Regions from separate parts of the Paenibacillus sp. J31R98 genome, predicted to be linked through region 2. Evidence: a T-box and tRNA genes for the amino acid it is inferred to sense, from the RefSeq annotation. Region 2 holds a T-box; the other regions hold tRNA genes.
What was found. A T-box is a leader RNA that pairs with one kind of tRNA and senses whether it is charged. The one in region 2 lies ahead of argS (arginine--tRNA ligase), so its partner is inferred to be a tRNA-Arg.
Positions count from the first base shown of each region.

Region 1: it encodes a tRNA-Arg, which carries the amino acid that the T-box ahead of argS (arginine--tRNA ligase) is inferred to sense. The anticodon was not compared.
Region 3: it encodes a tRNA-Arg, which carries the amino acid that the T-box ahead of argS (arginine--tRNA ligase) is inferred to sense. The anticodon was not compared.

Region 1 is NZ_JBWDNO010000010.1:225,340-235,111, forward strand. It holds gene AC0YNX_RS27955 (Mur ligase family protein) at 1-1,121, opposite strand, end outside; gene rluF (23S rRNA pseudouridine(2604) synthase RluF) at 1,437-2,132, opposite strand; gene AC0YNX_RS27965 (NAD(P)H-binding protein) at 2,158-2,874, opposite strand; gene AC0YNX_RS27970 (PAS domain S-box protein) at 2,916-5,123, opposite strand; gene tadA (tRNA adenosine(34) deaminase TadA) at 5,465-5,950, shown strand; gene AC0YNX_RS27980 (Spo0E family sporulation regulatory protein-aspartic acid phosphatase) at 5,856-6,128, opposite strand; tRNA gene AC0YNX_RS27985 (tRNA-Arg) at 6,507-6,583, shown strand; gene AC0YNX_RS27990 (GNAT family N-acetyltransferase) at 6,644-7,198, shown strand; gene AC0YNX_RS27995 (VOC family protein) at 7,198-7,650, shown strand; gene AC0YNX_RS28000 (methyl-accepting chemotaxis protein) at 7,790-9,772, shown strand, end outside.
Region 2 is NZ_JBWDNO010000010.1:16,537-26,308, forward strand. It holds gene AC0YNX_RS26970 (S8 family peptidase) at 1-24, shown strand, start outside; gene argS (arginine--tRNA ligase) at 140-1,819, opposite strand; gene AC0YNX_RS26980 (YwiB family protein) at 1,889-2,392, opposite strand; gene argS (arginine--tRNA ligase) at 2,492-4,216, opposite strand; T-box leader at 4,323-4,588, opposite strand; gene AC0YNX_RS26990 (DNA-deoxyinosine glycosylase) at 4,658-5,167, opposite strand; gene AC0YNX_RS26995 (DUF7667 family protein) at 5,245-5,496, opposite strand; gene speB (agmatinase) at 5,809-6,678, opposite strand; gene speE (polyamine aminopropyltransferase) at 6,698-7,525, opposite strand; gene AC0YNX_RS27010 (transglycosylase domain-containing protein) at 7,739-9,772, shown strand, end outside.
Region 3 is NZ_JBWDNO010000003.1:605,619-615,390, reverse strand. It holds gene AC0YNX_RS16335 (gluconeogenesis factor YvcK family protein) at 1-509, shown strand, start outside; gene whiA (DNA-binding protein WhiA) at 516-1,457, shown strand; gene AC0YNX_RS16325 (HPr family phosphocarrier protein) at 1,656-1,925, shown strand; gene AC0YNX_RS16320 (SIMPL domain-containing protein) at 2,073-2,846, shown strand; gene sda (sporulation histidine kinase inhibitor Sda) at 2,920-3,231, opposite strand; gene clpP (ATP-dependent Clp endopeptidase proteolytic subunit ClpP) at 3,535-4,116, opposite strand; tRNA gene AC0YNX_RS16305 (tRNA-Arg) at 4,385-4,459, opposite strand; gene AC0YNX_RS16300 (sugar-binding transcriptional regulator) at 4,700-5,746, shown strand; gene gap (type I glyceraldehyde-3-phosphate dehydrogenase) at 5,840-6,844, shown strand; gene AC0YNX_RS16290 (phosphoglycerate kinase) at 7,076-8,257, shown strand; gene tpiA (triose-phosphate isomerase) at 8,297-9,049, shown strand; gene gpmI (2,3-bisphosphoglycerate-independent phosphoglycerate mutase) at 9,053-9,772, shown strand, end outside.

The sequences.
Region 1 (9,772 bases), 210 kb from region 2:
ATCGTCTCGAGCGTCACATCAATATTGCCCGGATTAGCAAAATGGTCGTCGATGATAATGAACTCATCCTCGTGGATGAACTCGAATCTGCGCTCCACGCCGCCGAATATACGCAGCGCTTCTTGAATCGTTGCTATAGGAATGCCGCACAGCAGCGCCACTGTAATAGCCGCCATCGAGTTGTATACGGAATGCAGCCCTGGAATGCGCAGCTCTACGCGGAACTCCCCAGGCGTATATTCGATGCCAGCCGCTTTGAACGGCTTCTTGATCTCGACCGTAAACTTCGCGCGGCCTGTTGAGAGATCCAGATCCTTGCAGTGGAGCGTGCCTTCGCTGCTCTTCATGCCGAACGTCACAACTTGCGCCGCGGTCTCCGTAACGAGGGATGCAGCAAACTCGTCATCCAAATTAAGCACTGCAAAGCTATGTTCACCGGCTCGCTTAATCAGGCTTGCTTTTGCCGCAAAATAATTCTCAAACGTCCCGTGCGAGTCTATGTGCTCACGGCTAAGGTTATTGAAGCAGACGATGTCGTAATCAACCGTCTCCACCCGATGAGACTCAAGCGCCGCAGAGGACACTTCCATGCTCACATGGGATACGCCCCGCTCCGCCATCTGCGCCAGATAAGACTGCAGATCAAGCGATTCCGGCGTCGTCAGCTCCGACGGGATCTTCGTGTCGTCGATCTTAATCACAACCGTACCAATGAGTCCTGTCTTCAGCCCATGCTGCTCCAGAATCGCGTTGGTCATATAAGTCGTTGTTGTTTTGCCGTTCGTTGCCGTAATGCCGATCATCTTCAGCTTCTCGGACGGATGACCGTAATACGCGCTGCCAAGCTGAGCAAGCGCAATCCGGCTGTTCGGCACCACATATTGCGCGACTTGAATATCTTCCTGCACGCGCTCCACGATTGCTGCTACCGCGCCTTTAGCTACCGCATCGCGCAAGTACTTATGCCCGTCAGTCGCGTAACCGGTAATACAAACGAAGAGGTTGCCCTCTTGTACCTTGCCTGAATGATAAGCAATGCCGGAGATGCTCGTGGAATCCTCGGCTGCCTGATAAGTATTAGTAATAGCTGTCTCTCGTAGCAGCTCTTGTAATTTGGTCATGGAATAAGTCCCTTTCCGCCCATGAAATCATATGTACGTCCAGCAGCTATCGCTCTCGATAAGGGCTTGTCCAACCCATTACCCGTAGCGGCGTCCTGCTTAAACGCAATTATTTTACAATTTCCTCTATGCAAAGCGTTAACAATCCTTTATAATTTTACTTCATGTTTTCTAGGATTACAAATGTTTGTTTTGCGCAAAAAAAGATCAGGAGCGCCTGCTTGAAGCCGATTCTCTCTGATCTTTCGCTTTACTGCTATTGTATTATTTCCCGGGAAAAGGGTCCTAGAGAACCCTGTCCTCCCTGCCTACTACCTACTGATAGTCGAGCATCGTAAACAAATCCTTCAGCTCACCCTTCGTCAGATCCCGCCACTTACCATAACCTAGCATTCCGAGTTCAATATTCATAATCCGCACGCGGCGCAGCTTTCTCACATTGTAGCCGAAGGTTTGACACATACGGCGAATTTGACGATTCTTCCCTTCCGTCAGCGTAATCCGGAATACCCTGTCGCCTTCCCGCACCACCTTGCACGGCAATGTCATCGCGCCCAAGATACGAACGCCTTCGCTCATCGCCTGCAGAAACCGCGGTGTTACCGGTCGGTCAACCGTTACTACATACTCCTTCTCATGCTTGCCTTCCGCCCGCAAAATCCGGTTTACAATATCTCCGTCATTGGTTAGCAGAATGAGTCCTTCCGAGTCTTTGTCCAATCGTCCAATGGGGAAAATCCGCTCCTGATGCCCGATGTAATCGACAATATTGCCTTCTACATGCGATTCAGTCGTGCTCGTTATGCCCACAGGCTTGTTGAGCGCGATGTAAACGTGAGACCGCTGCTCACCAATCCGGTGGCCATCGACACGAACATCATCGCTAAGCTCTGCCTGGCTGCCGAGCTCTGCAGTTACTCCGTTTATAGATACGCGGCCGGATTCGACCAGCTTGTCCGCCTCACGTCTTGAGCAATAGCCGGTTTCACTAATAAACTTGTTAATTCTCAACTGACTTGTTCACCCCGCACTGTCCTTATTCCTCTATTATTGTAGCAGTTATTGCTCCATTCTCATATATCTGCGTGCTCGGGCGTCCGCCCGTGCCCGGCCGCCCTGCATGGGCGCATTTCACCATGAATGCCGCCACAGCTGCAGCCTGAACGGGACGATACCCACGCAGCCGCCCGACCATCAGCAGCTTCATGAGCGGACTAAGCAGTATCGCCGCCTTCTCGCCTAGGCGGAACTCCTCCCGCTTCCCTAGCAGCAGCGATGGACGAACGATATGCAGCTCCGGCAAGCCCATCTCCGTGAGCCGAGCTTCCATTTCACCTTTGACCCGATTGTAGAAGATCGAAGACGACGCATTCGCGCCCATCGCAGAGACCACAATATACTTGGATGCGCCTTGCGCCTTCGCCCACTCCCCAAGCCGGACAGGGTAATCCAGATCGACCACGCGAAATGCCTCCTGTGAGCCGGCCTTCTTAATCGTGGTGCCAAGCGTGCAGAACACCGTATCGGCCTCCACGCCCGTGAGCGCTTCTTCCATCCGATCAAGGTCAGCGGTAAGAACGGTCAGCTTGCTGCCGTAGGCTTGCCTATCCGGTGACGGACGCAGCGGCCTGCGCACCAGAATCGTCACTGCCGTACACTTCGAGTCAGCGAGCAGCTGCTCCAGCAGCGCTGAGCCGACCAGTCCTGTAGCACCTAGCACCAGCGCGCGGTAGCCGCGGCTTGCTTCACTCATGTCCGTTCACTCCTAGGTATGTTTTGTACAGGATCCTGCTGCTATTGTTTCAGTATAGGGAGCGTGATCATGACCTTCGTACCGACCCCAACCTTACTCTGAATTTCGAGCGTGCCATGATGGCTCTGGATAATCCGCTGACTGACCATGATGCCAAGTCCCGTTCCCATATCTTTATCCGTATAGAACGGGTTGCCGAGCATTGGAATACGCTCCTCCGGAATGCCGATTCCTCCATCCGTGATCGCTACTTTGAGGTGATTCGGCTCTTCGTGTCTGACCTCAATCGTAATCTCTCCGCCTGCCGGCATCGCTTCGATTGCATTCTTAAGAACATTAATAAATACTTGCTTCAGTTGGTTCTCCTCACAGGAGATAATGCACGCCGTTTGCTCGAATGAAGTCAGAAATTCAATATTGCACAGATGCGCCTGGCTATCCAGAAGCGAGATGACATCGCCGAGAATGAAACGGACATCCTTCTCTTCGAACCTGGCCGCTTGCGGCTTCGCCAATATGAGAAATTCCCCGACAATGAGATTGATCCGGTCAATCTCTGACAGCATGAGATCGACATGCCTCGTGTTCAGCTTAGACGTCTCGAGCTGCAGCTGCAGAAATCCGCGAAGCGTCGTCAGCGGATTGCGAATTTCGTGCGCGACGCCTGCTGCAAGCTGGCCAACGGTCGTCAGCTTCTCTGATCTGCGGAGCAGCTCCTCCATCTTGTTGCGGCTCGTCATATCCCGCGTAATGCTCGCAATTCCGCGAATCTCGCCATGCTTGTCGTGTATCGGCGACGTCGTTTCGCTAACCGCGATCCACTCGCCGCTGCTCGTTACTCGATGCGTTTCGCGCGCTGTCAGCGTCTTGCCACTTCGCAGCTGCTCCATGTACGTCTGCTCTTCCTCGATCAAATGCTCCGGTACGAGCGGCAGCACCTGACCGAGTGCCGTTTCCGCTTCATAGCCGAACAACTGCTCGAAAGCACGGTTTACTTGCGTCGTTCGCCCTTCCAGGTCCACAACGTGAATGGCATCGGTTGTATGATTAATGAATGATTCCAAGTATTCTTTCATTGACCGGTTCTCTTCGAACGCCATCTTCAGCTTCGTCATGTAGATGCCAAGGTTCTTCGACATTGCATTCACCCGCTGCGCCAGCTGCCCCAGTTCATCCTTGCGCCGTACTTCGATTGAATTGTCGAACCGGCCGAACGACACTTCGTTTATTTTCCATAGAATGGAGCTTACCGGTCGGAAAAGAAGTCCCGCGAGCCAATAGCTGCAGAAGATGACAAACACAAGCAGCAGAGCGGAGATCATAATCTGATTATTGCGCTGCTCTGCCATCAACTCGAGCATCGGTCTCTTATCGAATACGAGCCCAATGACATAAGGCATCGGTTCCTTGACCATAACAAAACTCTTGATGACCGATCGGTTGTTCATACTTGTATAACGGAATACGGGCTTGCCCTTCAACGCTTCCTGCACACTCTTCTTATCTTGCTCGATTTCTCGGTATCCATAACTGCCGAATGCAATGGAATTGCCCATCGCATCGAAGCTGTTGACGTAATCCGGTGCCTGCGAATCCGGTATCTTCGCAAATGCAGCCGGTTCAAACCCCGTCACTTCGAGAATCGTAGGGTTGCCTGTTTTCATTTCCGTCAAAAATGATGTCGTATGCGCAATTTCCTTATAATCGCTGAGCTCGTCGCTCTGCATATAACAATGAATGATATAATTGCGTCCGCTCTCAGCAAAATAGCTGTCTTCTCCCATCAATTCTTTATCATCGAGTGATGCGACATAGGGCGGCGTCCAGAATGTATTGCTAGAGAGGATGAACTGTTGAAAATCCCGCTCCAGCCCGATCTCTGAGGGCTCTGATGAATGATTGGTGATATAATTCGATCCATGCAGGATCATCGTGGATATTCGCGTAACACCAAGCGTTAGGGCTAAATGGGATAATTGCTGATCCGTAACGAGTTGCGAGGATTGCGGAAGCTGCTTCGCCGCCTCTTGCGAAACCGCCCTCAATTTCTCCGTCAGCATCGTATGTATAAATGTATGTTCCCGTGAATTTTGCATGACATTCACTGCAATTTGCTGACTAACGGACTTCATATTCGCCTCTACGTCGGATCGTAAATTGACGCGTGTCGAATATTCACTCAAAATTACATTCAGTGTAAGCATGATAAATACAAGCAATGAGATCATAATGGACAGCTTCGTCTTCACCGACAATATGCGACACACCCTTTGATGCAGCTTGTGGACATCTTACTTGGATTTTATCATAATTGTCATAAAATGAAAGCAATCTGCAGCACCAATATTAACGAGAAACTTGAAGTTACACCCTAACGCATCATGGTTATGCCATTACTTGTGCACAGGTTTCTCCCCATATTCACAGGGCTTTTGAACAACATGTGCACAGAACTGTGAGTAAACCGGACTTATCCACAAATCTATACACAACCTGTTAACAACGAATATTTGTTCGCGGCACAATTCGACAGTCGATTCATGTCGCAGCTGCATATAACCGGACTTATTGGCACTGGAGGCTTGATTAGATGATAACCACAGAAACGGATTATTTTCGCGGGGAAGATTATAAGTGGATGCAAGAGGCGATTGCCGAAGCACGGAAGGCAGAAGCGATTGGAGAAGTGCCGATTGGCGCTGTGATCGTGAAAGACGGTGAGATAATTGGCCGAGGGTACAATCTGAGGGAGACGAATCTGGATCCGACCGCGCATGCGGAGATGATTGCGATTCGGGAGGCAAGCCAGCACCTCGGTGCATGGCGCTTGCTCGGATGCACGCTCTACGTGACGCTGGAACCGTGTCCGATGTGTGCAGGTGCGCTGGTGCAGGGGCGTATTCAAAAAGTCGTCTACGGCACAACCGACCCAAAGGCAGGCTGTGCCGGAACGTTGATGAATCTCCTGCAGGAGCCTCGCTTTAATCACGAAACGGAGCTGCTCGGAGGCCTTCTACAGCAAGAGTGCGCACAGCTGCTGACTCAATTCTTCCGTCGATTGCGAGGGCGCACCTAGTATTATATTTCGCCTGTTCTTCCTTATGGAGCTGTTGCAGCGTCACAATGACTTCGTCAGCAGCTTCACTTATGGCGATGACTTCAGGGTCGGTTAGACTTCCGCGGGCTTCTGCTATTTCAAACAACTTCATTCGAAGCACCTGCAGCTCATGTAGAAGAATCATTTTGTCATTCATGGCGGCTATGAGACAGCTCCTATCACATTCAATTGGATAAAGGGGCAAGGAAGTGTGCTGCAATCGTGGATGACTAATTGTTTAAGGAAGTTTAATAAGTACTCTATTATTATAAACGTTGAGCTCCAATCTGTTTGTAATACCTTGTCGACAATATATCAATGTATGCGCTTAAACTTTCGACAACACTCTGCACAAAACAGCCCTATTCAGTCCTTTATTCACATTTTATCAAGAATCGGGTAGGTCTTTCGACCTTGTGGCAGTTATTAAGATGTGGATATCTTATTGGCGCCCATCTACCCACATCATCCCCACGATATCCACATGGAAACGTTGCACCATTTGCGCCAATCATGCTATTATTATCCTTACCGCGCGCCCGTAGCTCAGCAGGATAGAGCGACAGTTTCCTAAACTGCAGGTCGTACGTTCGAATCGTATCGGGCGCGCCATTTTGATTACAAACCTTGTGGTGGCAAGGTTTTTTGTATTTTTACGGAGGTAAAATAGACATGCGCATGACGGAAAACCATGTATATATCCGCTTCTTTGAGGATGCAGATGCGGAAGCCTTACTCGATCTAGAGGTGCGAAACAGCGAGTTATTTCAGAAGTACTCACCTATTTTTCCAGATGACTTCTACACCATTGATACGAAACGCAAGTATATTAGCGAATCCATCAAACAACGCGGTGAGGATAAGAAGTATAGCTTCGGCATCTTCCTGAACGAGAACGACGCGCTCGTTGGCAGCGTATCTCTGAATCATATCTACCGAGGGCCGCTGCAGAGGGCCATGATTGGTTATCAATTAGATGAGCAATATAACGGTAGAGGATTAACGACGGAGGCCGTCTCCCTGACCGTCGCATTCGCGTTCAATGAATTAAAGCTGCATCGCATTGAAGCCGGTGTCATGTTAAGCAATATCGGCTCTATGCGAGTGCTTGAGAAAGCAGGCTTTCATAAAGAAGGCATCGAAGTAAAAGGCGTAAATATTAATGGCCAATGGGAAGATCATCAGATCTTAGCCATAATCTCCGAGTGGGAGGATGTTCCAAGGTGATGATTCAAAATCTGTACGAAACCCATATTCAAGTGCAAGATCTGCAGGCTTCCATCGCATTCTACAAGGACCTCGGCTTAGAATTGTCCCTTGTCATTGAGGAGCGCCGCGTCGCTTTCTTCTATATCGGCAAAGATCGGCAGCTGCTTGGCGTATGGGAAGTGCCGGCGGGCACTGAAGTCCGCAGAAGACATTTTGCATTCGGTACGGATCTAACGCAGTTGGAGACGTCCATCGAATGGCTGCGCGCCAAAGGGTTATCCCCCATTCCAACGCTTGGCCGTGAGCCGGTCGAGCCGATTGTCCACACGTGGATGCCTGCTGCAGCGGTTTACTTCAACGATCCGGATGGCAACGAGCTCGAATTCATCGCCTGGCTTCCAGATGAGCCACGCGAGCTTGGCTACGTCCCCTATTTGAGCGAATGGCAAGCACTGCATCAGCGGAGCTAACCTTACATCGAAGAACCGCGTTCATTGGCGCGGTTCTTTTTATTTTAGGCACAACGACTCACAAAAAGAAGGATTTTAGCAAATTTTGTCGAAATAAGTTGTTAGATTTTCTTACATTTGCGAAGGGAACGTGCCACCTATGAAAATGCCTTTCTTCTCTCTAGCCATCAAGCTGCTGGACCGACAGAATTATGCGAAGAAGTTTATGTTGATTGGCATTGTCCTCGTGATTCCCATCGTATTTCTTATGTACTTCTACATTTCCTCGAAGAATGTCGGCATTCATTTCGGCAAGCAAGAGCTGCTCGGCAGCCAGTATAATGCCGGTGTTTCCAAGCTGCTGCGCACGGCTGAGGAGCTGCGCGAACAGACCGATACATACCGCAGCACCCATGGTGACGCTACAGCATCCCAGGCAATTACAGGCTTGCAACAGCAGATGGACACTGCTATCGCTGAACAAGACAAGCTCGACGCTGATCTGGGCAAGGCACTCCGCACGAGCGAAGCTTGGAGCCACATCAAATCCGAATGGCAATCGTATAAAAGCACCGTGCTGCAATCAAGCGCCACCGACCCCCAATATCATAACCATTTAACGTTTGTTGAAGATCTGCTCAAGCTAACAGAGCTTGTCGCCAACAATTCGAATTTGATCCTAGATCCTGATCTCGACAGCTACTATATTATGGACATCACGCAGGTGAAGCTCCCTATGGTCTCGAACTTGCTCAGCTTCTCCAGTGCAATTGCCGAGGAAGCAGGTCGCAGCAACCAACTCTCCTTAGATGCTCGCACACAGCTGCTGCGCTACATGACATTGCTGCAATATAATATGGACGCCGCACAATCCAATCTTCAGACCGCTTTTAACAATAATCCGGCAATCAAGCCGCTCCTTAGCAATCAGCTGGCGGAGACTGTTAACCTTATTCAGCAATTGGAAAAGCAATTCAACGAGCAGCTTCTGAGCAATGAAGGACAACCGAAGCTATCGATTGCTACGAGCGACTACACAGATATTTCTAAAGAGGCAATCGCTTCCATCTTCAAACTAACTGATCAAGCAACCCCAGTCCTCGACCAATTGCTGCAAGATCGTGTCGACAGCTTCACTTCACAGCTCTATCAAGCAATTATAATCATCGCTGCTGTGCTGGCACTGGCGCTCTATCTTGCCGTCGCCTTCTGCATCTCGACCGTCAGCGCGCTGACGAATCTGGAGAAGCTCTCGCGCTCTATCGCGAGTGGAGATCTCTCCGTCACGAGCGATTATTCGCCTCGGGATGAGATCGGCGCCTTCACCAAGTCCTTTAACGATATGGTTGCCAGCCTGCGGACAGTCATCATCCATATGAAAGAAAGCGCCGCTTCCGTCTCCAACGCGTCCAAAGATATTTCGCAAAGTACGGAAGAGATTGCAAGAGGAAGCAGCGAGCAAGCCCGCTCCACGCTGGAGATGAATGAGCTGCTTATGCAGCAGGCGGCTGCTATTGATCTTGTCGCACGCAATGCGGAGAATACCTCGCATCTTTGTATGGATACGAAGCAAATTTCCGATGAGAGCAGCCAGGTTGTGCAGCTCTCCATCGACAGCATGAGTGCCCTAAGCAGCAAAATGACGACGTTGCAAGACGCCTCCATGCGAATTGGCGAGATAATCGAGGTCATCGACGAAATCGCGCAGCAGACCAACCTGCTCGCGCTCAATGCAGCCATCGAAGCAGCCCGTGCGGGCGAGCAAGGCCGAGGCTTCTCCGTTGTAGCAGACGAAGTACGCAGACTAGCTGAGCGCAGCAGCGAAGCTGCGATGCAAATTACCCGCATCATTCACGATATGCAGATTTACAGCACGGAAAGCGTACAAGCGGCGACGAGCGCCATGGAATACTCCAAGCGCACCGAACAATCGTTCCAGACCATCACGCGCAAAATCAACGAAATGACCAAGCAGGTTGCCGATATCGCCTCTGCAAGCGAGCAGCAGTCGATCCAGACCAAAGATGTGCTCCACTCCATTGAAGGCATTGCCGCTTTTAGCGAGGAAGCTTCTGCAGGCTCCCAGGAGACGGCAGCCAATTCTCAAGCACTGCACAGCTTAGCGAACAACTTGACCAAATCA
Region 2 (9,772 bases):
ATGCTGCAGACCGGGGACAAATGAACAGCGTCCGCGGTTTGTTTTATTTGTGCTGGCGCAATCGCGGTGACACGAAGCGGCACGAAGCGCGAGGTGCGCGAAGGCCGAGGGCGCGTGGCGTTTAAGCGCGAAGCGCGGGTTACATGCGCTCCGGCGCCGATACGCCGACGAGGCGCAGCACGTTCGCGATCGCTGTACGCGTCGCGCCAAGCAGCGCGAAGCGCGCCCCAGTCTGAGCCGCGTCTTCGGTAATGACGCGGTCGGCTCTGTAGTAGCTGTGGAACAGCGACGCGAGCTCGTATACATAGCGGATGAGGCGGTGAGGCGCATATTGCACAGCCGCTTCCGCGATTTCTTGCGGCAGCTCGCCGATTTTGCGAAGCAGGTCGAATTCATGCTCGGTAGTCAGCTTGCTCAGATCTACTTCAGCAAGCGGCAATACCGCGATGCCTTGCTCTTCCGCTTGGCGGAAGATACTGCAAATCCGCGCGTGCGCGTATTGCACATAGAACACCGGATTCTCGTTGGATGTGGAAATCGCGAGATCCATGTCGAAATCGAGGTGGGAATCCATGCTGCGCATCGTGAAGAAGTATCGAATGGCGTCGATGCCGACTTCGTCCATCAAGTCTACCATCGTAACGGCTTTGCCCGTACGCTTCGACATTTTCACTTTCTCGCCGTTCTGGAACAGGCTTACCATCTGCGCGATCAGGACAACTAGCTTCTTCGAATCGTTACCGAGTGCTTCCATCGCTGCTTTCACACGCGGGATGTAGCCGTGGTGATCAGCACCCCAGATGTTGATCATGCGATCGAATCCACGCGCGTACTTGTCGCGGTGATAAGCGATGTCCGGCGTCAAATAGGTGTACGAGCCGTCATTCTTCACGAGCACGCGATTCTTGTCGTCACCGTACTCCATCGTGTTCAGCCAGGTTGCGCCTTCTTCTTCAAATACTTGGCCACGCTCGCGCAGCGCTGCAAGAGCCTGCTCGACTTGACCAGTCTTATACAGCGAAGTCTCGCTGTACCATACGTCAAACGCAACGCGGAAATTACCGAGGTCGCGCTTGATCTTATTGAGCTCACGCTCAAGGCCGTAGTCGCGGAAGAACGTGAAACGCTCTTCATCCGATAGCGACAGCAAGCGGTCGCCTTCGCTAGCGGCAAGCTCTTTCGCGAAGCCGATAATGTCTTCGCCGTGATAGCCGTCTTCCGGCATCGCCGCGTCTTGACCGAGCGCTTGCATGTAGCGCGCTTCAATGGAGTAAGCCAGGTTCGCAACCTGGTTGCCCGCATCGTTAATATAGTACTCTCTCGATACCTCATAGCCGGCAAAATCAAGCACGTTGCAAAGCGCATCGCCCACTGCCGCGCCGCGGGCATGACCAAGGTGAAGGCTGCCCGTCGGGTTCGCGCTGACGAACTCGACTTGTACGCGCTGTCCTGCGCCAGCATCAATGCGGCCATAATCAGCGCCTTGTTCCGACACCTGCGCTACGACCGGATACAGATAGCTGCGGTCCATACGGAAGTTGATGAAGCCCGGTCCGGCGATCTCAGCGCTCTGGATCGACGCCTTCTTCATATCAAGCCCGGCAATGATCGCTTCCGCGATTTGGCGCGGGTTCTTCTTCGCGAGCTTCGTCAGCTGCATCGCTGCGTTCGTTGCCAGGTCGCCGTGCGCCTTATCCTTCGGCACCTCCAGCACGAATACCGGAAGCTCCTCGCGTGCTGCAAGCCCCGCGTTCACGACTGCGTCTGCAATCGCTTCTTTCAGCTGATCGTGCAGCTGTTCAATAACATTCGTTCTCATAAAAAATACAATCCCCCTGATTCATAGATGTGAACATGTCAATGTATGTGGTGACAACTTGTAACAAACTTATTCCATTTCTTCTTCGGCCCGCAGCCGAATCATAAACTCTCCGGTCGGCTCGTCGTCAACGAGCAGCGTGTAATGCCATTCGAGCAGCATCGGCAGCATCGGTACAAGCAGGTCGCCTGTCTCCGGTGTCTCCTGAGGTTGCCGCTGCACCTGCTCCTGCTGCCCGGCAAAATCGCCGAATTGCATCCAGAGCAGCTTCGTCTCTGTTTCCATATGGAAATTCGCATGCGCCGACGTGTAATGGCCCGTGCGGCGGACGCCAGCAACGAATATCTGCTGCGACTCCACGGCACCATTCCGCGACAAGCTCAGCTCGCCGTCGCGCCAGCGAATCATTGTGCGCACCTCCGCGCTCGCGCCGGAAGCACCCTCTACCGTCTCGCCATAGCGAATAAACACGGTGCTGCCTTTGCGAAACCATTCGCCGCTGAATGTGTTATGCTCACGTTCCCCATCAACATCGCTTGTAAGCGTAATGGTTACTTTTGCTCTATCCGTCATGGATCACGGCTCCCATCGCCTAATACTCCTGTCCTCACTATATACAGGAGCATCGCCAATTTCAATGCCCGCCGCACGCGCCGTGTAAGCGGGCGGGACTTAAATCTGAGTAGGTGTCTTGAGACCGAGCAGTGTCAGCCCCGAACGCAAGAGATTCGCAACCGCTGCAGCCAGAAGCAGCTTCGCGGAAGTCTCGTCCTCGTTCTCCGTCAGAATGCGCTCCTGATGATAGAAGCGGTTGAATCGCTTCGACGCATCAAGCAGGAAACGCGCGAGCACGGAAGGCTCGTGCTGGCGAATCGCTTCCGTAATGGCTTCCGGGTAAGCAGCCAGCGCCTTCAAGCATTCCCATGCCGCTGCGCCGGTCAGATGCTGACCGTAACGTCCTCCTGCCGCAATCGCGCCGGACTGGCTAAGCGTCTCCGCTTCCTCAAGCGACAGGCCGCCCTTCTCCAGCAGCTTGAATGCTCTTGCCGCTGTATATTGCACATAAGGGCCGGTCTCCCCTTCGAAGCGCAGCGCTTCATCGAGCGAGAAGTCGACCTCCAGCATGCGGTGATGCTTCAGGTCACCGAAGACGATAGCGCCGATGCCGACTGCTTCCGCTACGTCTTGAGCTCCTTCGAGCTCCGGATTTTTCTCCGAGATAATGGCGAGTGCCTTCGCTACCGCTTCATCGAGCACTTCATCGAGGAAGATGACCTGCCCTTTGCGCGTGGACATTTTGCGTCCGTCGAACTTCATGAGGCCGAAGGGCAGATGCAGGCAGTCATCTGCTACTTCTTCACCCATACGCTTCAATACCGAGAACACTTGGGAGAAATGCAGCTTCTGCTCCGCGCCGACCACATACAGCAGCAGGTCCCCGCCCATCTCTTTCTTCCGGTAGAGCGCCGTTGCGAGATCGCGCGTCGGGTAGATCGTCGTGCCGTCTGTCTTCAATATGAGACATGGCGGCAGCCCTTCTTCGTCGAGGCGCACGACTTGTGCGCCGTCGCTTTCTTCCAGCAGCTGCAGCTCCGTCAGACGTTCGACGACAGCACCCATCTTATCGTTATAGAAGCTCTCACCAAGCGTATAATCAAACTTCACGCCGAGGCGCGCGTAGACGCGGTCGAACTCTTCCATGCTGAAGGAGACAAAATACTGCCAGAGACGATGCGCTTCCTCATCGTCGTTCTCGAGCTTCCAGAACCAGCGGCGAGCTTCATCTTCCAACGTCGCATCGCGCTCCACTTCCTCGTGAAAACGAACGTATAAGCTAAGGCTCTCCTTGATCGGAGCCTCCTTCAACTTCGCTTCATCTCCCCAGCGGCGGTACGCTTCCATCAACTTGCCGAACTGCGTGCCCCAGTCCCCGATATGATTGACGGTGACGACTTCATAGCCGGAGGCACGGTACATCTGAGCAAGCGCATTGCCGATCATCGTCGAGCGCAAATGTCCGACCCCGAACGGCTTCGCTATATTCGGAGAGGATAGATCGATTATGACGCGCTGTCCTGCACCAGCCTGCGACTGGCCGAAATCACTTGCGAGTAAAGGCGAGAGAAGCTTAGGCGCCCATTCTTCACGCTGCAGGAAGAGGTTGAGGTACGGTCCTTTCCCCTCTGCGCGGACCGGCTTCCCGTCTCCATTGATGCGATGCGCAAGCTCTTCCGCAATCGCGGTAGGCGCGCGCTTAAGCGTTCGCGAGAGTGCAAAGCACGGGAACGCGACATCGCCAAGCTCCGGATTCGGCGGCAGCTCCAGCAGCCGAACGATCTCCTCGTGTTCCAAAGCGACATACGACTGCAGCTGTACAGCTGCCCATTGCAATAACAGGCTCATCCGTCGTTTCCTCCCCATTGTGATGCTACAAAAACGCCTTTGCCCACTTTCAGCAGGTAATCACCGTTTTGTGCTGGAACATAAAAAACCCCCGTCTCAATAAAGAGACGGAGGTTGAATTCCGCGGTACCACTCTTCTAGCCTTCCTTCGCGCACGTGCACGACAAGAAGCCTCTCAAGGCACGATAACGGGGTGACCGGATGCGCCTACGGACGCGCTTGTTCATGCAGAAGACTGCCGCCAAGTTCGCGTTTCGGTTCATCTACTCCCGGGTCCGCTTCCCTTACGCCGCTGCACCGGCTTTCACTGTCCCGGCTCGCTGCTAGCACCGAACTGCAAGGTACTGTCCCGATCATCGTATATAACTGTTATTTCCCCTATTATATGCAACCTCGCTGAAATTGCAAGCGGCAAATGATTATCTGAAAATGCTTCTATTTCAAGAACGGTAGAATCACCCGCCATGCTTCAATGCGATCAGCCGTATTGCGCATATGCTTGGTCGGAATGGGGCTCGTTGACGGCAGCTTCAGCATTGCCTTGCCTTCGAAGGTTGGATCGTCGCGAAAATACTTCTTGAACGTATCGTGCGACTTCGTTCCGTTAAATATCAGGCAGCGTATGGTCGGATGTTCCTTCACCAGACCGGGCAAGTCATTCGGCACCTCCGCGCGAATGTTAGCATCGAGGCTGCCTTCGCGTTCGCAGGATGCAATGACATCCCACATGGCAATGCCGTGTGAAGCTGCAAAAGCAAGCCTATCCTCATACGCCTCATCCGGCTCACGACCGAACAAGCCATATAGCACCCGCCACATATGATTGCGCGGATTGCCATAATACTGATTCATTGCGATTGAAGCTTCTCCCGGCATGCTGCCGAGAATGAGTATGGTCGCCCCATCGTTAACGACCGGCGGAAAAGAGTGAACGCGCATCGTCATGGTGATATGCTACCTCCTTCTTCTCCTCCGAGCTTAACCTGTTGCGACCAGCTGATGCAAGCGCTCGGCAAGCTTGTTTAAAGCTGAGGCGAACCTGGCGGCTGACCGCTCAGCTTCTCGAGACGCTGACAAATTTCATGCTGCCATTCGACGTCCTGCACCATGGAGGCGGCAAGCGACAAATTATGCAGATTGGCGAGCTGCCTAATATGCATCGCGTTGACAGCCAGGCAATGCTCGAAATCAGCTTGCTCGTCCCCTGTTAGCTGACGGCGAATTCGAATCGTCCACAGCTCGGCGAGCCGTTCATGAATCGGTAAAATGTTCACGTGCGCCATCCCTCCTAATCATCTACTAGTAACCAGTATGACCAGAAAAGAGAGAGAGTAAAACGCAAAAACAGCGACAAGCCTAAAGAACCTCAAACGGCTCCCACTTCTCAGTCCAATGTTCTTCCGATCGCTGTTGTAGCCTGGATATTTTCCGATTCACTAAGACATTTAGATGTTACTATCCGTCTACAAAGGCGACCGCTACGCTTCTACAGAATCATTGGAACTGCTCCGTTCCCGTTGCACAGAACAAAAGAGAGCAAAAAAGCTGAGAGTGACGAACACCACTCTCAGCTTTGTTTATACAAATTACTTGATGAAACCTAGCAGCATTTCGCGGATGACTTTTGCCGCGACGATCTGGGTTTGTTCCGTTGGGTCGTACGCTGGCGCTACTTCCACAAGGTCGCAGCCGATGATGTTGATGCCTGCCCCTGCAATCGCATGGACCGCGTCGATCAATTCTTTCGAAGTGATGCCGCCAGCTTCTGCTGTACCTGTACCAGGAGCAGCGGAAGGGTCGAGCACGTCGATGTCGATCGTCAGGTAAACGGGACGACCTGCGAGCTCAGGCAGCACTTTTTTCAAAGGCTCGAGCACTTCGAACGGGTGGAAATTGATGTTCTCGCGAGCGAACTGCCATTCTTCACGGGAGCCGGAACGGATACCGAATTGGTAAATGTTCTTGCCGCCGATGAGGCCAGCTGCTTTGCGAAGAGGCGTGGAGTGCGAAAGAGGCTCGCCTTCGTAGCTCTCGCGCAGATCGGCATGAGCGTCAAAGTGGATGATCGCTACATCCGGATACTTCTTGTACACCTCTTGGAAAATCGGCCACGAGCACAGGTGCTCGCCGCCAAGACCAACTGGCATTTTGCCGTCTTCAAGAACGCCTGCAACGAACTCGCCGATAATATCGAGCGAGCGAGCCGCGTTACCGAAAGGCAGAAGCAGGTCCCCTGCATCGAAATATTCGATGTCTTCCAGGCTGCGGTCGAGGTACGGGCTGTACTCTTCAAGGCCGATAGACACTTCGCGGATACGCGGAGGGCCGAAACGGGAGCCTGGGCGGAACGATACGGTAAAGTCCATCGGCATGCCGTAGATAACAGCCTTGGACGTATTATAGTCTTCCGAGCTTAGGATAAAGACGTTGCCGGAATATTTTTGATCGAGTTTCATAGGTCGCGATAGTCTCCTCTTACTTAACCAAGTCTTCTACAAACTTCGGCAGAACGAAAGCTGCTTTGTGCAGACGTGGGGAGTAGTATTTTGTGTCGATCTCAGGAATGCTGGACTCGTCCACTTCAAGCGGATCGTACTTTTTGCTGCCCATTGTGAAGGTCCACAGGCCGCTTGGGTATGTCGGAACGTTCGCCCAGAATACGCGCACGATCGGGAATACTTCTTTCACGTCACGGTTAACGTTCGTGATCAGATCAGGCGTGAACCAAGGGTTGTCCGTCTGAGCAACGAAGATACCGTCTTCCTTGAGCGCATCGTAGATGCCTTGGTAGAAGCCGCGTGTGAACAGGTTTACCGCAGGACCAACCGGCTCAGTGGAGTCAACCATTACAACGTCATATTCATTCTTGTGGTCATGGATGTGCATGAAGCCGTCGTTCACGTGCACTTCAACGCGCGGATCTTCCAGACCGCAAGCGATTTGCGGAAGGTATTTCTTCGAGTATTCAATAACTTTGCCGTCGATATCAACGAGGACTGCTTTCTCAACGTTCGGGTGCTTGAGGATTTCGCGGATTACGCCGCCGTCGCCGCCGCCGACTACGAGAACTTTTTTCGGATTCGGGTGCGTGTACAGTACAGGGTGAGCGACCATTTCGTGATAAACCCACTCGTCCTTGTCTGTAGTCATAACCATGCCGTCGAGCACGAGCATTGTGCCGAACTCTTCTGTTTCGATCATGTCAAGCTGTTGAAATTCCGTTTGCTCGCTAACGTAAGTTTCTTTCACTTTCATTGTAATGCCGTACGTTGGCGTTTGCTTCTCGGTGTACCACAATTCCATCGTGTAATCCCTGCTTTCTTGTATGTAATGGTGCAATTGATCATAAGGTCAAATGTTTCAATCTGTATTATAAGTTAACGAGGGGAAAAAGCAACCTTTTGCCAGATGTGCACAAAAATTTAACAACCCTTGCCTCCATCTGAATAGCGTGCCCCAATGTTTTCCATACTACTAGAAACTAGTGTAAGGATTAACAGGTTAGGAGCGAAACAGATGAAACGATTCGTGTTCAGGCATGGCAGCGGAGGCAGGAAGCTTCGGATACCGGTTCGGATTCAGCTGGAACGTTGGATGCCTTTCTTGAAGCGGCTGCAGAGATGGCTGCTTTATACGGGAGGGGCGCTGCTGCTCTTGTTCGTAGCGGCTTTCTGCTTCCTCTATTATTTGCGAGTGCAGGCGCTGCCTGCTTCGGCGATCAGTCAAACGTCACAAATGCTGGATGCGCAGGGCCACGTCATCGACACCTTCCATGCCGGCGAGAACCGGCAATCGGTTCCTTTGAAAGAAATCTCGCCCTACCTTCTTGAGGCGACGCTCGCGATAGAGGATCAACGTTTTTATGACCATTTAGGCTTTGATTTGAAAGGAATGGCTCGTGCCGCTTTCGTGAATGTGGAGCATCTATCGCGGAAGCAAGGGGCGAGCACGTTGACGCAGCAGCTTGCTCGCAATCTGTATTTGACGCATGAGCGAACTTGGTCTCGGAAGCTGAAAGAAGCGATGTATACCATTCAACTGGAGATGCATTATTCCAAGGATGAGATATTGGCGCTCTACTTGAATGAAATCTACTACGGCCACGGAGCTTATGGCGCAGAAGCGGCATCCGAGCTGTACTACGGCAAACACGCTTCCGAGCTGACTTTGGCTGAGAGCGCGATGCTTGCAGGCATCCCGAAAGGGCCGAAGTATTACTCGCCTTATATGGATATGAAGAATGCAAAGGATCGCCAGCGGACGATTCTGCAGACGATGGCCGATCAAGGTATTATTCAGCAGACCGATGCACAAACGGCAGGTGCGGAGCTGCTCACGTTCATCCCGCTTGGTACGAGCAAAGCGAGCGGATCTGCGCCTTACTTCCGCGATTATGTGCGCTACATCGCTGTCGACAAGCTCGGCATTGATGAGCGGAAGCTAAGCGAAGGCGGAATCCGGATCTTCACGACGCTGGATCCTGAAGCGCAGCGCGCCGCGGAGGAAGCTGTGGCGAAGGGAATTCCTGAGGATTCGCAGCAGCAGGCCGCACTCGTCTCCGTTGACCCGCGCACCGGCTATATTAAAGCGATGGTCGGCGGGCGAAATTACAAGACGAATCAATATAACCGGGTCTTCGCCAAGACGCGGCAGCCTGGCTCTTCGTTTAAGCCGATTCTGTATTTGGCCGGCCTGCAGCAAGGCGTGCTGACGCCAGTGTCAAAATTCAAGAGCGCGCCGACCATCTTCACTTATGATGAAGGGCGCAAAACCTATTCGCCGAGCAACTATAACAGCAAGTATGTCGGCGATTTTATTGATATGCGGCAAGCGATTGCGAGCTCAGACAACATCTATGCGGTGAACTCGATTATGGCCGTTGGGCCGGAGAAGGTTATCGACATGGCGCGAAAGCTCGGCATCGAGAGCCCGATGAAGCCGGTGCCATCGCTTGCCCTCGGCACATTCCCGATCAGCCCGATGGAGATGGCGTCCGCCTTCAGCACGCTCGCCAATGGCGGCATTCGGATGGAACCTACGGCGATCTTGCGGATTGAGGACAGTAAGGGCGAAGTGCTCTATGAAGCGCAGCCTGCTTCCTATACAGTCGTCGACGCGGCTCATGCCTATGTGCTGACGAGCCTGATGGAGAGCGTGTTCGATACCGGCGGCACCGCCGGCCGGGTATCGGCGATGATCAAACGGCCGGTCGCCGGCAAGACCGGCACGACCGCGACCGACGCATGGCTCGTCGGCTACACGCCTGAGCTTGCGACTGCGGTGTGGGTCGGCTACGACAAGGACCGCAAGCTGTCGCAGACGGAAGCGCGGCGGGCGGCGCCGATCTTCGCTTCCTATACGGAAGCGGCGCTGTCGGCGATTCCGCCGAAGATCTTCCCGCTGCCGGACGGCGTCGTGTCCGTCTATATCGACCCAAGCAGCGGCAAGCTCGCCGGCAAGACTTGCCCGAACAAGCGGCTTGAGACGTTCGTGAGCGGCACGCAACCGGTCGAGGTATGCGGCGTCCATGGCGATACGCCGTTGTCGCCG
Region 3 (9,772 bases), on a different contig from region 2:
AAGCAATCAAGCGGGTCTTCATTGAGCCGCCCGATGTGGAGCCGCTGGAGGAAGCGGTGGAAGCCATCAAACAGGCTGACGCCATTCTCATTGGACCAGGTAGCTTATACACCAGCATTATTCCGAATTTGCTCGTGCCGAAGCTGGCGGAGAGCATCGTGGATTCGAATGCGGTCAAGATGTTCGTCTGCAACGTGATGACACAGCCAGGCGAAACGGACAATTATTCGGTCGGCGATCATCTAGCCGCTGTGCATGCGCATATTGGACATCATCTGTTCGACTATGTCATCGTCAACGATGGCGAGATACCGGAGCAGGTGCAGATGAAATATGCTGAACGTGGTGCGAAGGCGGTCCATCTCGATTTAGAAGAAGTGAAACGGCGCGGCTATGAAGTCATTGCCGACCGGCTCGTGCTGTTCCGAACGTATCTGCGTCATGATGCGGTGCGGCTCAGCCATCATATTTATCAGCTTGTGGAAAACTGGATGGAACGAAAGAGGTGAGTTACATTGTCTTTTGCGGGACAAACCAAAAAAGAATTGACGCTCATCGAAGCGGATCCGTGCTGTGAGAAAGCGGAACTATCGGCGCTCATCCGAATGAACGGTTCGGTATCGCTGTCTAGCCGTAAAGTCATCCTCGATATCTCCACCGAGAATGCCGCGATTGCACGTCGAATCTATTCGCTCATCAAGAAGCAGTTTGCCGTTCATACGGAGCTGCTCGTGCGCAAGAAGATGAGACTGAAGAAGAACAACGTCTATATCGTACGGATTCCGACAAAGGTGCAGGAAATATTGGCTGATCTCAAGATCGTTTCCGAAGGCTTTATGTTCAATCAAGGCATCGACAAAGAGATCATTCGCAAGTCCTGCTGCAAACGCTCGTATTTGCGCGGCGCGTTTCTAGCTGGCGGTTCGGTCAACAATCCGGAAGGGTCGTCTTATCACCTTGAAATTGCGACCATGTATGAAGAACACTGTCAGTCACTTGTAGAGCTGGCGAACAAGTTCGATTTGAATGCCCGCTGTATCGAGCGCAAGAAGGGGTTCATCTTCTACATGAAAGAGGGCGAGAAGATTATCGAGCTCCTCAGCATCATCGGCGCGCATCAAGCATTGTTCAAGTTCGAGGATGTCCGCATCATGCGGGATATGCGCAACTCCGTGAACCGGATTGTCAACTGCGAGACGGCCAATCTGAACAAGACGATTGGCGCGGCAGTACGGCAGATTGATAATATTAAGCTGCTCGATCGGGAAGTGGGCCTCAATTCCTTGCCAGATAAGCTTCGGGAAGTCGCGCAAGTTCGGCTTACGCATCCTGATTTGAATCTGACGGAAGTCGGCGAAATGCTTAGCGGTAAAGTGAGCAAGTCCGGTGTGAACCACCGATTGCGCAAAATCGATGAGCTTGCCGAAAAAATAAGGAACGCTGTAGCGGAAGGCTAGTGTAGACTTAATTAAAGTGTTATAATGGTGAGTAAGTGTAAACGGCTGTTGCCGTCTATTGGCGGTCAAAGCTTACGTTTCGCGAAAGACATTATAGAAATTCATACAGATGCAGTATATAAATTCTATAATGTAATAAACGACGTTAGTAAATGTCTCAATCGTTGGATTGAATTTCGTATAGGGGGTAAGGTTTCCATGACAAGACACCCGGTTGTCGTTCGACTGAAGACGGGTCTTCATGCAAGACCAGCCGCACTTTTTGTTCAGGAAGCGAACAAGTTTTCTTCTGAGGTGTTCGTAGAGAAGGATGATAAAAAAGTGAATGCTAAATCGATTATGGGCATTATGAGCCTCGCAATCAGTTCCGGTACTGAGGTTACAATTAGTGCAGAAGGTTCGGACGCCGATCAGGCTGTAACCGCTTTAGTCAATTTGGTAAGCAAGGAAGAGTTAGAGAACCAATAAGATCGGCTGCGATCACATGAAGAAGCTCCCTTGCGGGGGTTTTTTCTTTTTTCGGAACAATTTTCCGTTCAGCCCGCAACAAACATTCAGCTCGCAGCGTCTGAATAGACAGAATCGCATTTAAGAAGAAAAGGGGCTGCGAGAATCATGATGTGGAATCGGAAATGGGTGCTTGTGCCTGTGTTGGCACTGGCAGTAGGAGTTGGAACGGTGTTTGGAGCAGCGGGACACAATGGCAATGAAGTGTATGCAGTAGACAACGCAGCAATTGTACAGAAGAGCACGATTACGGTAGCGGGTACAGGCAAGCTGCAGGTTACACCTGACGTTGCTTATGTAAACGTTGCCGTGGAGACGCGTGCAACAGCGGCGAAGGATGCGCAAGCGCAGAACGCGAATCAGTTTGCCGGCTTAAAGAAAGTGCTGTTCACAACGTACAAGATGGCAGAGAAAGATGTGAAGACGACAGGCTTCTACGTTCAACCGGAATATACCTACGACCAGAAGACAGGCGAAAGCAAAGTCAAAGGTTATGTAGCGACGCACAGCGTTCAAATTACGACGCGTAATCTGGATGGCATCGGCCAGCTGCTGGATGCACTGTCTACATCGGGCGCTAACCGTGTAGATGGCGTTCAGTTCGATACGGAGAAACAAGACCAGTACGAGCTTGGGGCGCTGGATAAAGCAATGGCGAATGCGAGAGCGAAGGCAGATACGCTTGCGAAGGCAGCAGGCAAGCAAGTGAAGGAAGTTATCTCGATCTCGCAAAACAATGTGAATTCCGGCCCGATCTACTACGGTCAAGGCGGAATGGCGTCGGCAGACAGCGCGATGTCGAACGCAAAAGCGCCAACGAGTGTAGAAACAGGCGTTATTAATGTCTCGACCGACATTACTGTCGTGTATGAGATGCAATAAGCGGATATGAAACAGAAAAGGCAGGCCATTCTCCTTAAGGAGAGCGGCCTGCCTTTATTAAGTTGAATTACGCTTATGCCAGCGTCTTGTGTTCGTTGTTGGTCGTCAAGCCTCGCTGCTCGATGGCATGTTCAATAAGGGCAATGAATTCTTCGGACAAGCGCATTGCAATGGCTTCGTGGTAGACTTCAATCAGATGGGTATCGCTAAGCGGTCGCAGCAGGAGTGACTTGTCCTGTATCGGCAAGAATAGATTCTGTGTATCTCCAGCAGTCGAATGTGCAAAGCCCGGCTCATAGGCAGGTGTGTACTGTGCGTATGCGCTTACCGCATCGCCTGACCGAATAAAATTTCGCACGCTTGCGAATGGATTCGTAAGTTTCATGCGTGTGCAACTCCGATATTATAGATTTCCAAAGCATAGCCTAAGGGACGGTGGATATGGAATCATTTAGTACATAGTAACATGATTTTTAGAGCCAGTCCGCACCGATTCAGCGCGTTAAATGACTGTTGACATAACTACTAATTTATGATAATTAATAGCAATTGCATCAACGAATGTAATGAAATTAACGGACTTAATGAACGTAATGAACCTAATGAATAAAGCAAAGAGCGAACTTCCCTGGTGAGGGAAGTTCGCTCTTTCACATGGTACATCATTAAGTTGGTTAGACTTTCTGGATTACATCTTCTCAATTACTTTATCAACGAGGCCGTATGCAGCAGCTTCAGCAGCTGACATGAAGTAATCGCGGTCTGTATCGCGCTCGATCTTCTCAAGCGGCTGACCTGTGTTCGCGGATAGAATTCCGTTCAGCGTATCGCGAGTCTTCAAGATATGCTTCGCGCGAATCTCGATATCGCTTGCTTGGCCTTGCGCACCGCCGAGCGGTTGATGAATCATCACTTCGCTGTTAGGCAGTGCATAACGCTTGCCTTTGGCGCCTGCCGCGAGCAGGAACGCGCCCATCGAAGCGGCCATACCGACACAGATCGTCGACACTTGCGGTTTAATGAAGTGCATTGTATCAAAAATAGCGAGACCAGCGGATACCGAACCGCCAGGGCTGTTAATGTAAAGTGAGATGTCCTTGTCCGGATCATCGGCTGCTAGGAACAACAGCTGTGCGATAATGGAGTTTGCGACCATATCGTTGACCGGTGTGCCGAGGAAAACAATTCGATCCTTCAGCAAACGGGAGTAGATGTCGTAAGCACGTTCGCCGCGGTTGTTCTGTTCAATAACCATTGGTACGAAATTCATCATTTCCATCGTAAGACCTCCTTAGGGAACATGGATTAAAATTGGTGAGCTGTGTATTCATCATAACGGATAGATCAGGAAAAGTCAAAGATGGTCAGAGTGGCGCAAAAGTCAGTCAATTTCGCGAGGAAACAAGGTTACTTTGCTGCAGAATTGGAGATGCTGTATGAGGTGCAGGGCAGGGCGTACGTGCAAGTACAATGCAAGAAGGACCCTCCGATTATCGGAAGGTCCTTTGTTATGAAAGCATATGTTGCGTATTTGTAAATGGCGCGCCCGCGAGGAATTGAACCTCGATCTCAGGCTCCGGAGGCCTACGTCATATCCATTGGACCACGGGCGCGAATTGTGACAGCGAAGATAAGTATATGTGATTGCACATAGAAATGCAAGTGCTTGCAGGAAATTAAATTTTCAGAAATCGTCACAGTAAACGTTTTCACCGGGCAAAGTGATCTTGCCCCTGCCTGAAGTTTGGAGTACAATAAACGTGGGACTTAAAAAGTGCAGCCGGGACATAACGCGTCCACGTACTTGTCCCCGTGAATCGCGCTCTACTCGTAACAGGAGTTGATGTTGAAGGATGCAATCTCTCATCGAAATACAGCAGCAACTTCTGCCGGACTTGCTCGTTGTGATGAGAAAACGGTACCTCATACTCCGCCAGGTAATGCTCTCGGATATGATCGGCCGGCGCACATTAGCAGCATCATTGGATATGACAGAGCGTGTGCTCCGAGCGGAGACCGATTTCTTGAAAGCCCAAGGGCTTCTTATGATTGATACGGCAGGCATGCGCATCAGCGAAGCCGGGAAGCGACTGCTGGAGGATATGGAGCCGTTCTACAAAGCGATGTTTGGCTTGTCGGAGCTGGAAGAGCGAATCCGCCATTATTTTGGGCTGAAACAAGTTGTTATTGTCTCCGGCGATTCCGATTCATCCCCGCATACGAAGCGGGAGCTTGGCAAAGCCGGCTGTGCCGTGCTAAGTAAGGCGATGAAGCAGAATGACGTCATAGCTGTAACAGGCGGCTCGACGATGGCGCAGGTTGCGAATCAGCTGACGACACAAACGCCGTTCAAGGGTAATTGGTTCGTACCGGCTAGAGGCGGACTTGGCGAAAGCCTTGATTATCAAGCGAACACCATCGCCTCGACAATGGCGAAACGAACCGGCGCACAGTACCGAATGCTCCATGTACCGGACCATCTAGGCGAGGATGCTTATACATCCTTGATGCAAGAACCGAACGTGAGGGAGATTGTGGAAGTGATCCGCAGTAGCCGCATCGTCATACACGGGATCGGGGACGCTATGGTTATGGCGCGGCGCAGACGCGTAGACGCTACTGTAGTGGAAGCCATGCATGCGGAAGGCGCGCTTGCGGAATCGTTCGGCTACTATTTCGATAGAAATGGTGCCGTTGTTCACAAGATGCTAACCGCTGGCCTCAGACTTGAGGATATTATGGCAACAGAAGTCGTCATCGCTATCGCAGGCGGCCGCAGCAAAGGCGAAGCTATCGCAGCGGTCATGCATTTCGGGAACGACGATGTGCTCGTCACGGATGAAGCTGCAGCGCTTGAGATTGCTGCAATCATCGACAAGGAACAACAAGAAGCGAAGTGAATCACAAGCAAGTGATCTTGACGAAAGCGGCTTGCTTCAAGCGGCTGATACTCGTCTTGAGATAAATGAAATTATGTCTAGGAGGAATTTACAATGGTAAAAGTTGGTATTAACGGATTTGGTCGTATCGGTCGTAACGTGTTCCGCGCAGCTCTGAATAACCCGAATGTTGAAGTGGTGGCTGTTAACGATTTGACAGACACAAACACACTGGCTCACCTGCTGAAGTACGACACGACTCACGGTCAACTGGACGGTACAGTTGAAGCAAAAGAAGGCGCGCTGATCGTGAACGGCCGCGAAATCAAAGTTTTTGCTGAACGCAACCCAGAGAACCTTCCTTGGGCATCTGTAGGCGCTGAAATCGTTGTTGAATCCACTGGTATTTTCACAGCGAAAGAAAAAGCTGAGCTTCACTTGAAAGGCGGCGCGAAGAAAGTTATCATCTCCGCACCAGCTTCCAATGAAGACATCACAATCGTTATGGGCGTTAACGAAGACAAATACGATGCAGCAGCTCACACTGTTATCTCCAATGCATCTTGTACGACGAACTGCCTAGCTCCATTCGCAAAAGTTCTTAACGACAAATTCGGTATCGTTAAAGGTATGATGACTACAATTCACTCGTACACTAACGACCAATCCGTTCTTGACGTTCCACATAAAGACCTGCGCCGTGCTCGTGCTGCTGCAGAAAACATCATTCCTTCTTCGACAGGCGCTGCTAAAGCAGTATCCCTTGTACTGCCTGAGCTGAAAGGCAAATTGAACGGTATGGCTATGCGTGTTCCTACACCTAACGTTTCTGTAACTGACCTGGTTGCTGAACTGAAAGTGAACGTAACCGTTGAAGAAGTTAACGCAGCTCTGAAAGACGCTGCTAACACTTCCCTTAAAGGCATCTTGAACTACTCCGATGAGCCGCTTGTATCGAGCGACTACAATGGTGACCCAGCTTCCTCCACAATCGACGCACTGTCGACTATGGTTGTTGAAGGCAACATGGTAAAAGTAATTTCCTGGTACGACAACGAGTGGGGCTACTCCAACCGTGTAGTTGACCTGGCTGCTTACATCGCATCCAAAGGCCTGTAAGACATAGATAAGACCCTTACTAAACGTGAAGGAGCTGCTTGCTGCAGCTCCTTCTCGATAGTTTTCGGGACACTATAGCATCATCTAAACCTATAAATATAAACCTGCAGCGGGACTGTGGGATGGATAGCAAGTGGAGAATTTTTAATATACTTAGACCTTTATCCTGGGATGAACGGATTAGCAGCATTCATCTTAGTGAACTTAGGTACCCCGGGAGGATTTCTACTTATGAACAAGAAGAGTGTACGTGACGTTGAAGTAGCCGGCAAACGCGTATTTGTCCGCGTAGATTTTAACGTGCCAATGGAAAACGGTGCAATTACCGATGATACACGGATCCGCGAAACACTTCCAACCATTAAGTATTTGATCGAGAACGGCGCGAAAGTTATTTTGGCGAGCCACCTGGGACGTCCAAAAGGTCAAGTTGTTGAGAGCATGCGTCTGACAGAAGCTGGCGTGCGTCTGTCCCAATTGCTCGGCAAGCCTGTTGTAAAAACCGACGAAGCGATCGGAGACTCCGTGAAGGCGCAAGTAGCTGCTCTGCAAGAGGGCGACGTGCTTCTTCTGGAGAACGTGCGGTTCTACGAAGGCGAAGAGAAGAACGATCCGGAACTGGCGAAAGCTTTTGCCGAGCTGGCTGATCTGTTCGTCAACGATGCATTCGGTGCAGCTCACCGTGCACATGCATCCACAGAGGGCATTGCTCACCACCTGCCGGCTGTTTCAGGCCTCTTGATGGAGAAGGAGCTTGACGTGCTTGGTCGTGCGCTGCTGAAGCCAGAGCGTCCATTCACAGCAATCGTCGGCGGTTCCAAAGTTAAAGACAAGATCGACGTTATCAACAAAATGATCGAAATCGCAGACAACATCATCATCGGTGGCGGTCTGTCCTATACATTCTTCAAAGCGCAAGGCCACGAAATCGGCCAATCGCTGTGCGACAACTCCAAGCTGGATCTGGCACTCGAGTTCATCGAGAAAGCGAAGTCCCTTGGCAAGCAATTCCTGCTGCCGGTTGATATCGTTGTAACAGACGAATTCAGCGCGAAAGCAAACACGAATATCGTTGACGTTGACGGCATCCCTGCTGACTGGGAAGGCATCGACATCGGACCGAAGACTCGTGAAATCTATGCAAATGTGATCAAAGAATCTAAATTGGTTGTTTGGAACGGACCAATGGGCGTATTCGAGATCGAGCCGTTCTCCCATGGCACACGTGCTGTAGCACAAGCTTGCGCAGAGACTTCCGCTTACACCGTAATCGGCGGCGGCGACTCGGCTGCAGCTGCTGAGAAATTCGGCCTCGCTGACAAGATGGACCACATCTCCACTGGTGGCGGCGCATCGCTTGAATTTATGGAAGGCAAAGCGCTCCCGGGCGTTGTTGCACTGAACGATAAGTAAGATCGTAAGACAAGTTAAAGGTTAAGGAGCGATATCGACATGCGTACACCGATTATTGCAGGCAACTGGAAAATGTTCAAAACGGTTTCGGAAGCGACTGCTTTCTTCTCTGAAGTAAAAGGTAAAGCAGAAGTAAGCGGCGTAGAAGCGGTTATCTGCGCACCATTTACGACACTGCCAGCGCTTGTAGAAGCGGCACAAGGCACAAGCATCGCAATTGGCGCACAGAACCTTCACTTCGAAGACAACGGTGCATTCACAGGCGAAATCAGCGGCGTTATGCTGAAGGACCTGGGCGTGAAATATGTGATTATCGGCCACTCGGAGCGCCGCGCATATTTTGCAGAAACGGATGAAATCGTAAATAAGAAAGTGCAAGCAGCGTTCAAGCACGGTCTTACACCAATCGTATGTGTTGGCGAGAAGCTCGAAGAGCGCGAAGCAGAACAAACGAAGAGCGTTTGCCAAGTGCAAACAGAAGCGGCTTTCGCTGGCCTTTCCGCGGCTCAAGCCGTTGAAGTGGTTGTTGCTTATGAGCCGATCTGGGCAATTGGAACAGGCAAATCGTCGACAGCGGCAGATGCAGAGGACGTTATCGCGTTCATCCGCGGCGTTATTGCTGGCTTGTACGATGCAGCTACAGCGAACGCGGTTCGTATTCAATACGGCGGCAGCGTGAAGCCAAACAACGTAAGCGAATATCTTGGTCAATCCAATATCGACGGCGCTTTGGTCGGCGGTGCAAGCCTTGAGCCTGCATCCTTCATCGCATTGGTCGAGGGGGCGAAGTAAGATATGACAGCACCTGTAGCGCTTATTATCTTGGACGGATTCGGCCTTCGTAACGATGTGACGGGCAACGCCGTGGCACAAGCGAATAAGCCGAATTACGACCGTTACTGGGCGACTTACCCGCATACGACGCTGACAGCTTGCGGCGAAGCGGTTGGCTTGCCGGAAGGTCAAATGGGCAACTCCGAAGTTGGCCACTTGAACATCGGTGCAGGTCGGGTTGTCTATCAGGATCTGACTCGCATCAGCAAGTCAATCCGTGATCTGGATTTCTTCGACAACCAAACACTCCATGGCGCAATTAAGCATGTGAAAGAGAAAGGCACGAAGCTGCACCTGTACGGACTGCTGTCCGACGGCGGCGTACACAGCCATATCGCTCACTTGTTCGCGCTGCTTGAGCTGGCGAAGAAAGAAAATCTCGAAGAAGTGTACATTCACGCGTTCCTCGATGGACGCGACGTATCGCCTGACAGCGCGAAAGGTTATCTGGAGCAGCTTACAGCGAAGATCGCAGAAGTTGGCGTAGGCAAGATCGCGACTGTACAAGGCCGCTACTACGCAATGGATCGCGATAAGCGTTGGGAGCGTACGGAGAAGTCGTACCGCGCGATGGTGTACGGAGAAGGTCCTCAGTATACAGACCCGATCCAAGCGGTTGTAGAATCGTACGAGAAATCGGTATACGACGAGTTCGTCATGCCGACGGTAATCGTGAAGGAA